Regions from separate parts of the Actinoallomurus rhizosphaericola genome, predicted to be linked through region 2. Evidence: predicted binding sites of a transcription regulator. Region 2 holds the regulator's gene; the other holds the start of a gene.
What was found. Region 2 encodes HspR, which represses chaperone genes until heat shock. Its sites were predicted from a motif close to ANTTGAGTCNNNNNGACTCAANT; they were not measured.
Positions count from the first base shown of each region.

Region 1 (3,407 bases), on a different contig from region 2:
GGCGCTCGGCCCGTCCTTGGGCACCGCACCGGCCGGCACGTGGACGTGCACGCCCCGGTCCTTCAGGTCGCCGACGGGGAGCTCCAGCTCCGCGCCGCGCGAGCGGAGGTATGACAGCGCGATCCGGGCCGACTCCTTCATCACGTCGCCGAGCTGGCCGGTCAGGGTCACGCCCGTGTCACCGGTCTCCTTGTCGGCCAGCGACGCCTCGATGTAGAGCACGTCGCCGCCCGCCCCGGTGACCGCGAGGCCGGTCGCGACGCCCGGCACCGCCGTGCGCCGCTCGGACTCGTTCAGCGCCGTCTCCGGCGTGAACCGCGGACGTCCCAGGTAGTCGCGCAGGTCGTCGGCGCCGACCGTCACCGGCAGCGCCTTCTCCTCCAGCGCGACCTGCGCCGCCACCTTGCGCAGCACCCGGGCGATCCCCCGCTCCAGGCTCCGTACGCCCGCCTCGCGGGTGTACTCGCCCGCCAGCAGCCGCAGCGCGTCGTCGCCGATCGTCACCTCGTCGGCGGTCAGGCCCGCCTTGTCGAGCTGACGGCGCAGCAGGTGGTCGCGGGCGATGGCGACCTTCTCGTCCTCGGTGTACCCGTCGAGGGCGACGAGCTCCATGCGGTCCAGCAGCGGGCCGGGGATGGTCTCCAGCGCGTTCGCCGTCGCCAGGAAGACGACGTCGGACAGGTCGAGCTCCACCTCGAGGTAGTGGTCGCGGAACGTGTGGTTCTGCGCGGGGTCCAGCACCTCCAGCAGCGCCGCGGTCGGGTCGCCGCGGTAGTCCGCGCCGACCTTGTCGATCTCGTCGAGCAGCACGACCGGGTTCATTGTGCCGGCCTCGCGGATCGCCCGGACGATGCGGCCGGGCAGCGCGCCGACGTACGTCCGCCGGTGGCCGCGGATCTCGGCCTCGTCCCGTACGCCGCCGAGGGCCACGCGAACGAACTCGCGGCCCATCGCCCGCGCCACGCTCTCCCCCAGGGACGTCTTCCCGACCCCGGGAGGCCCGACGAGGGCGAGGACCGCGCCGGACCGGCGGCCGCCGATCACGCCGAGGCCGCGGTCCTCCCGCCGCTTGCGCACGGCGAGGTACTCCACGATCCGCTCCTTGACGTCGTCCAGGCCGGTGTGGTCCTCGTCGAGGATCCGCCGGGCGCCGGCGATGTCGTAGGCGTCCTCGGTCCGCTGGTTCCACGGAATGTCGAGGACCGTGTCCAGCCAGGTGCGGATCCAGCCGCCCTCGGGCGACTGGTCGGAGGTCCGCTCCAGCTTGTCGACCTCCTTCAGGGCCGCCTCGCGGACCTTCTCCGGCAGGTCGGCCGCCTCCACCCGCGCGCGGTAGTCCTCCTCCTCCGAGGAGGGGTCACCGTTGAGCTCGTTCAGCTCCTTGCGGATGGCGGCGAGCTGCTGGCGGAGCAGGAACTCCTTCTGCTGCTTCTCCACGCCCTCCTCGACGTCCTTGCGGATCGTCTCGGCGACGTCCAGCTCCGCGAGGTGCTCACGGGTCCAGCCGATCGCGAGCTGCAGGCGCTCGGTCACGTCGGCCGTCTCCAGGAGGCGCACCTTCTGCTCGGCGCCCAGGTAGGACGCGTAGCCGGCCCGGTCGGCCATCACCGACGGGTCCTCGATCTGCCGGACCATGTCGACGACCTGCCAGGCACCGCGCTTCTCCAGCACGCCGACGACGAGGGCCTTGTACTCCTTGGCCAGTTCGTCGGCGCGGGCGCCGAGCCCGGTGTCCTCGACCTCGGTGCCCTCGACCCACAGGGCCGCGCCCGGCCCGGTCGTCCCCGCTCCGATGCGCACGCGGGCGACGCCGCGGACGACGGCGCCCGGGCCGCCGCCGGGCAGCCGGCCCACCTGCTCGACGACGCCGAGCGTGCCGACGGCCGCGTACTTGCCGTTGAGCCGGGGCACCAGCAGCACCCGCGGCTTGTCCTCCGACCGGATGCCCGGCCCCCGGGAGACGGAGCTCGCCCGCGCGGCGTCGATCGCGGCCCGCACGTCGCTCTCCGACAGGTCGAGCGGCACGACCATCGCGGGCAGCACGACCTCGTCGTCGAGGGGCAGCACCGGCAGAGTGACGTTCTTGCTCATCAGGCCTCCAAAGCTTGAGTCACCCACACTCAAGAAAGAAGAGCCCTGATTAATTTCCGCCGGCCCGTTCGCCGTCAGCGATCAGCGCCCGGCCTGGCCCGTCCCCGCGAATCTTGCGAGGTCCGGCGGCTGTCACCGGTCCGCTGGGCCGGCAGGCGGGTGGTCGTGATCGGCGAGGTCGGCGGCGTGTTCGCGGAGGACGTGGACGAGTGCGTCCATCGGCGGCGTGGTGGGGCCCGGCATGCGAACGAGGCTGACGCGGCGCCGTTCCTCGGGGAGGTCCTCGATGGTGACGAGGCGGACGCCGGGCGGGATCACGGACCGCAGGGTGGAGGGCACGGTGGTGACGCCGGTTCCGGCAGCGACCAGGTGCAGTTTGGTCAGCCAGTCACGGGCGGCGTGGTGGATGCGGGGCCGTCCGGGCAGCCCCGGCCAGATGCCGAGCAGGGGCTCGTCGGTGCCGGACGGGCCGGCGATCCACGTCTCGCCGGTGATGTGCCGGGCGGTGACGCCGGCGCGGTCGGCGAACCGGCCGCCGGCCGGCACCGCCAGGACCAGCCGGTCTTCCAGCAGCGGCTCGGTATGCAGGGGTGGATCGTCGGTGTCGGGTGAGCGGTGCGGTGGCCGGGAGGACAGCAGGGCGAGGTCGAGAGTGCCGGCGCGCAGCGCCCGCACCAGCGAGGGGGTGCTCGCCTCCCGGGTGGTGACCTGGATGCGGGGGCGCTGCCGGCGCAGGGTCGCCAGGGCGCGGCCCACCAGGACCGCCCCGGCGGTGGGGAAGAAGCCGAGCCGCACATGGCCGGTGTCGTCTTCCGCGCCGCGCAGTTCCCGGTCGGCCGCGTCCAACGCGTCGAGCGCGGTCACGGCGTGGTGCAGCAGCGCCCGGCCTGCGGTGGTCAGCCGCACGCCGCCTGGATAGCGGTCGAACAGCCGGACACCGGTGGCCTGCTCCAGGCCGGCCACCTGCCGGGAGACGGCCGATTGGGTGTAGCCCAGCGCCTGGGCGGCGGCGGTGAAGGTGCCCCGCTCGGCCACCTCGCGCAGCACCCGCAGCCCGACCACCGTGAAGTCCATGAGAAATCAGCATATCCACTATGCGGAGCATTCGCTGGCGGAATGGCTACGGGACTTCTAGCGTGAAGGGCATGAACGAGCACGTCACCAACGGAGCCTCCGGGTTGGGCGGCCGGTTGCCCCTCCTCTCTCCCGATGCCCTCGATGAGGAACAACGCGCCGTCCACGCCAGGCTGCAGGTCACGCGGCTGCGCAGCGCGGAGGGGGCGGGCTATACGGCCGCACTGTCCGATGGGAGGCTG
Region 1 covers NZ_JAMXMW010000003.1:122,945-126,351, forward strand. The annotation lists gene lon (endopeptidase La) at 1-2,091, opposite strand, end outside; gene NE234_RS08260 (LysR family transcriptional regulator) at 2,224-3,165, opposite strand; gene NE234_RS08265 (carboxymuconolactone decarboxylase family protein) at 3,237-3,407, shown strand, end outside.
Region 1: lon (endopeptidase La) is a predicted target of HspR. The motif match lies at 2,104-2,126, and genes of this name have one in related genera.

Region 2 (3,407 bases):
GGAACGCCGGTGAGCACCAAGGACTTCATCGAGAAGGACTACTACAAGGTCCTCGGTGTTCCGAAGACCGCGACGCAGGACGAGATCAAGAAGTCCTACCGGAAGCTGGCGCGTCAGTACCACCCGGACGCCAACCGCGGCGACGCCGACTCCGAGGAGAAGTTCAAGGAGATCTCCGAGGCGTACGACGTCCTGTCGGACGAGAAGCGTCGCAAGGAGTACGACGACGCCCGCAGCCTCTTCGGGGGTGCCCGGCCGCGTAGCGGCGCCCAGGGCGGCTTCGGGGTCAACCTGGGCGACCTCTTCGGCAACCCGCCCGGAGGCACGACCGGCACCGGTGAGCGGATCGGCGACCTCTTCGGTGGGCTGTTCGGCGGCCGCCGGCAGGCCCCCCGGCGGCCGCGCCGCGGCTCCGACGTCGAGACCGAGGTCACGCTGACCTTCAGCGAGGCCCTGGACGGCAAGACGGTGCCGCTGCGGCTCACCAGCGAAGCGGCCTGCCCGACCTGCCGGGGCAGCGGTGCCAAGGACGGCACGGTGCCCCGGGTCTGCCCGCGCTGTGAGGGCACGGGGCAGGAGAGCCGCAACGCCGGCGGGTTCGCCTTCTCCGAGCCCTGCCGTGAGTGCCACGGCCGTGGGCTCGTGGTCGACGACCCCTGCCCCACCTGCCACGGCAGCGGGCGGGCGCAGAGCACCCGCACGATCCAGGCGCGCATCCCGGCCGGGGTCGCCGACGGCCAGCGCATCCGGCTCAAGGCCAAGGGCGCGCCCGGCGAGAACGGCGGCCCCAGCGGTGACCTGTACGTCGTCGTGCACGTGACGGGGCACAAGGTGTTCGGCCGCTCCGGCGACAACCTGACCGTCACCGTGCCGGTGACCTTCCCCGAGGCCACCCTCGGCGCGGAGATCAAGGCGCCGGTCTTGGGCGGCCAGCCGGTCACCCTGCGGATTCCGGCCGGCACCCCGAACGGGCGCACGTTCCGGGTCCGCGGCAAGGGCGCGACGCGCCGCGACGGCACCAAGGGCGACCTGCTGGTGACCGTCGAGGTGCACGTGCCGGAGCACATCGACGACACGACCCGGGAGGCGCTGGAGAAGATCCGCGCGAGCAACAACGGGGACGACCTGCGCAGCGAGCTGCTGCACCTGGCGAGAGAGGGGTGACGATCATGGATCCGTTCGGCGACGACAGCCCGGTCTATGTCATCTCGGTGGCGGCCCAGCTGTCGGGGCTGCACCCGCAGACCCTCCGCACGTACGACCGGATGGGCCTCGTGTCCCCCGGTCGTACGGCCGGACGCGGGCGCCGCTACTCCATGCGGGACATCGTGATGCTCCGGGAGATCCAGCGGCTGTCCCAGGAAGAGGGCATCAACCTCGCCGGAATCAAGCACATCCTCGACCTCCAGCGCGAGTCCGAGACACTACGCGCCGAGGTGGCACGCCTCCGGGCGATGGTCGAGGAGCTGAGCAACGAGCTGGAGTCCACGCGCGCCGTCGCGGCCCGGCTCGTCAAACTGAAGAACGGCCACGGTTCTGACACTGGAGCGGACCTCGTGCCGATCCGGCAGACCAGCGTGGTGCTGTGGCGATCTCGGGGGGAGGAATAAGTGGATTACAAGCTGACCCAGAAGAGCCAAGAGGCCGTTTCGGTGGCGGTCCGGCGGGCCTCGACCGAGGGGAACCCCCTGGTCGAGCCGGTGCACCTGCTGGTCGCGCTGCTCGGCCAGTCCGACGGCATCGCCGCGCCGCTGCTCGAGGCCGTCGGCGCGGACCCCCAGGCCATCCGCCGCCGCGCCGAGGAGCAGGTCGCCGCGCTGCCGAAGGCCGCCGGATCGACCGTCAACGCGCCGGACACCTCCCGGCCGCTGCTCAAGGTGATCAACACCGCCGCCAACCGCGCCAAGCAGCTCGAGGACGAGTACGTCTCCACCGAGCACCTGCTCGTCGGCCTGGCCACTGACGGCGGCCCCGTCGCCACTCTCCTGAAGGAGAACGGCGCGACCCCCGACGCGCTGCTGGAGGCGTTCGAGAAGGTCCGCGGCCACGCGCGCGTCACCACCGAGAACCCCGAAGAGACCTACCAGGCGCTGGAGAAGTACGGCGTCGACCTGACCGCGCAGGCCCGCGACGGCAGGCTCGACCCGGTCATCGGCCGCGACACCGAGATCCGCCGCGTCGTGCAAGTGCTGTCCCGCCGTACGAAGAACAACCCGGTCCTCATCGGCGAGCCCGGCGTCGGCAAGACGGCGGTCGTCGAGGGCCTGGCCCAGCGGATCGTCGCCGGCGACGTGCCGGAGACCCTGAAGAACAAGCGCCTCGTCTCCCTCGACCTGGGCGCGATGGTCGCGGGCGCGAAGTTCCGCGGCGAGTTCGAGGAGCGCCTCAAGGCCGTCCTGAACGAGATCAAGCAGAGCGACGGCCAGATCGTCACGTTCATCGACGAGCTGCACACGGTCGTCGGCGCGGGCGCCGCCGAGGGCGCCATGGACGCGGGCAACATGCTCAAGCCCATGCTGGCCCGCGGCGAGCTGCGGATGATCGGCGCGACCACGCTCGACGAGTACCGCGAGCGGATCGAGAAGGACCCGGCGCTGGAGCGGCGGTTCCAGCAGGTCTTCGTCGGCGAGCCGACGGTCGAGGACACCATCGCGATCCTGCGCGGCCTCAAGGGCCGGTACGAGGCGCACCACCAGGTGCAGATCTCCGACGCCGCGCTCGTGGCCGCCGCCGCGCTGTCCGACCGGTACATCACCGCGCGGTTCCTGCCGGACAAGGCCATCGACCTGGTCGACGAGGCCGCCTCCCGGCTCCGCATGGAGATCGACTCGCGGCCCGTCGAGATCGACGAGCTGCAGCGCTCGGTCGACCGGCTCACGATGGAGGAGCTGGCCCTCGAGAAGGAGTCCGACGAGGCGTCCAAGCGCCGCCTCGAACGCCTCCGCGCCGAGCTGGCCGACAAGCAGGAGAGCCTCAACGCCCTCAACGGCCGGTGGGAGCGGGAGAAGGCCGGGTTGAACAAGGTCGGTGAGCTGAAGAAGCGCATCGACGACCTGCGCGGCCAGGCCGAGCGCGCCCAGCGCGACGGCGACCTGGAGACCTCCGCCCGCCTCATGTACGGCGAGATCCCGGTGCTGGAGAAGCAGCTCGCCGAGGCCTCCGAGGCCGCCGAGACCCGCGAGACCATGGTCAAGGAGGAGGTCGGCGCCGACGACGTGGCCGAGGTCGTGTCGTCCTGGACCGGTGTCCCCGTCGGCCGGCTCCTGGAGGGCGAGACCGCCAAGCTGCTCCGCATGGAGGACGAGCTCGGCCGCCGCCTCATCGGGCAATCGGATGCCGTGAGAGCTGTCTCGGATGCCGTACGCCGGGCGCGGGCGGGCGTCTCGGACCCCGACCGGCCGACCGGA
Region 2 covers NZ_JAMXMW010000015.1:47,812-51,218, reverse strand. The annotation lists gene dnaJ (molecular chaperone DnaJ) at 10-1,164, shown strand; gene NE234_RS29230 (heat shock protein transcriptional repressor HspR) at 1,170-1,610, shown strand; gene clpB (ATP-dependent chaperone ClpB) at 1,611-3,407, shown strand, end outside.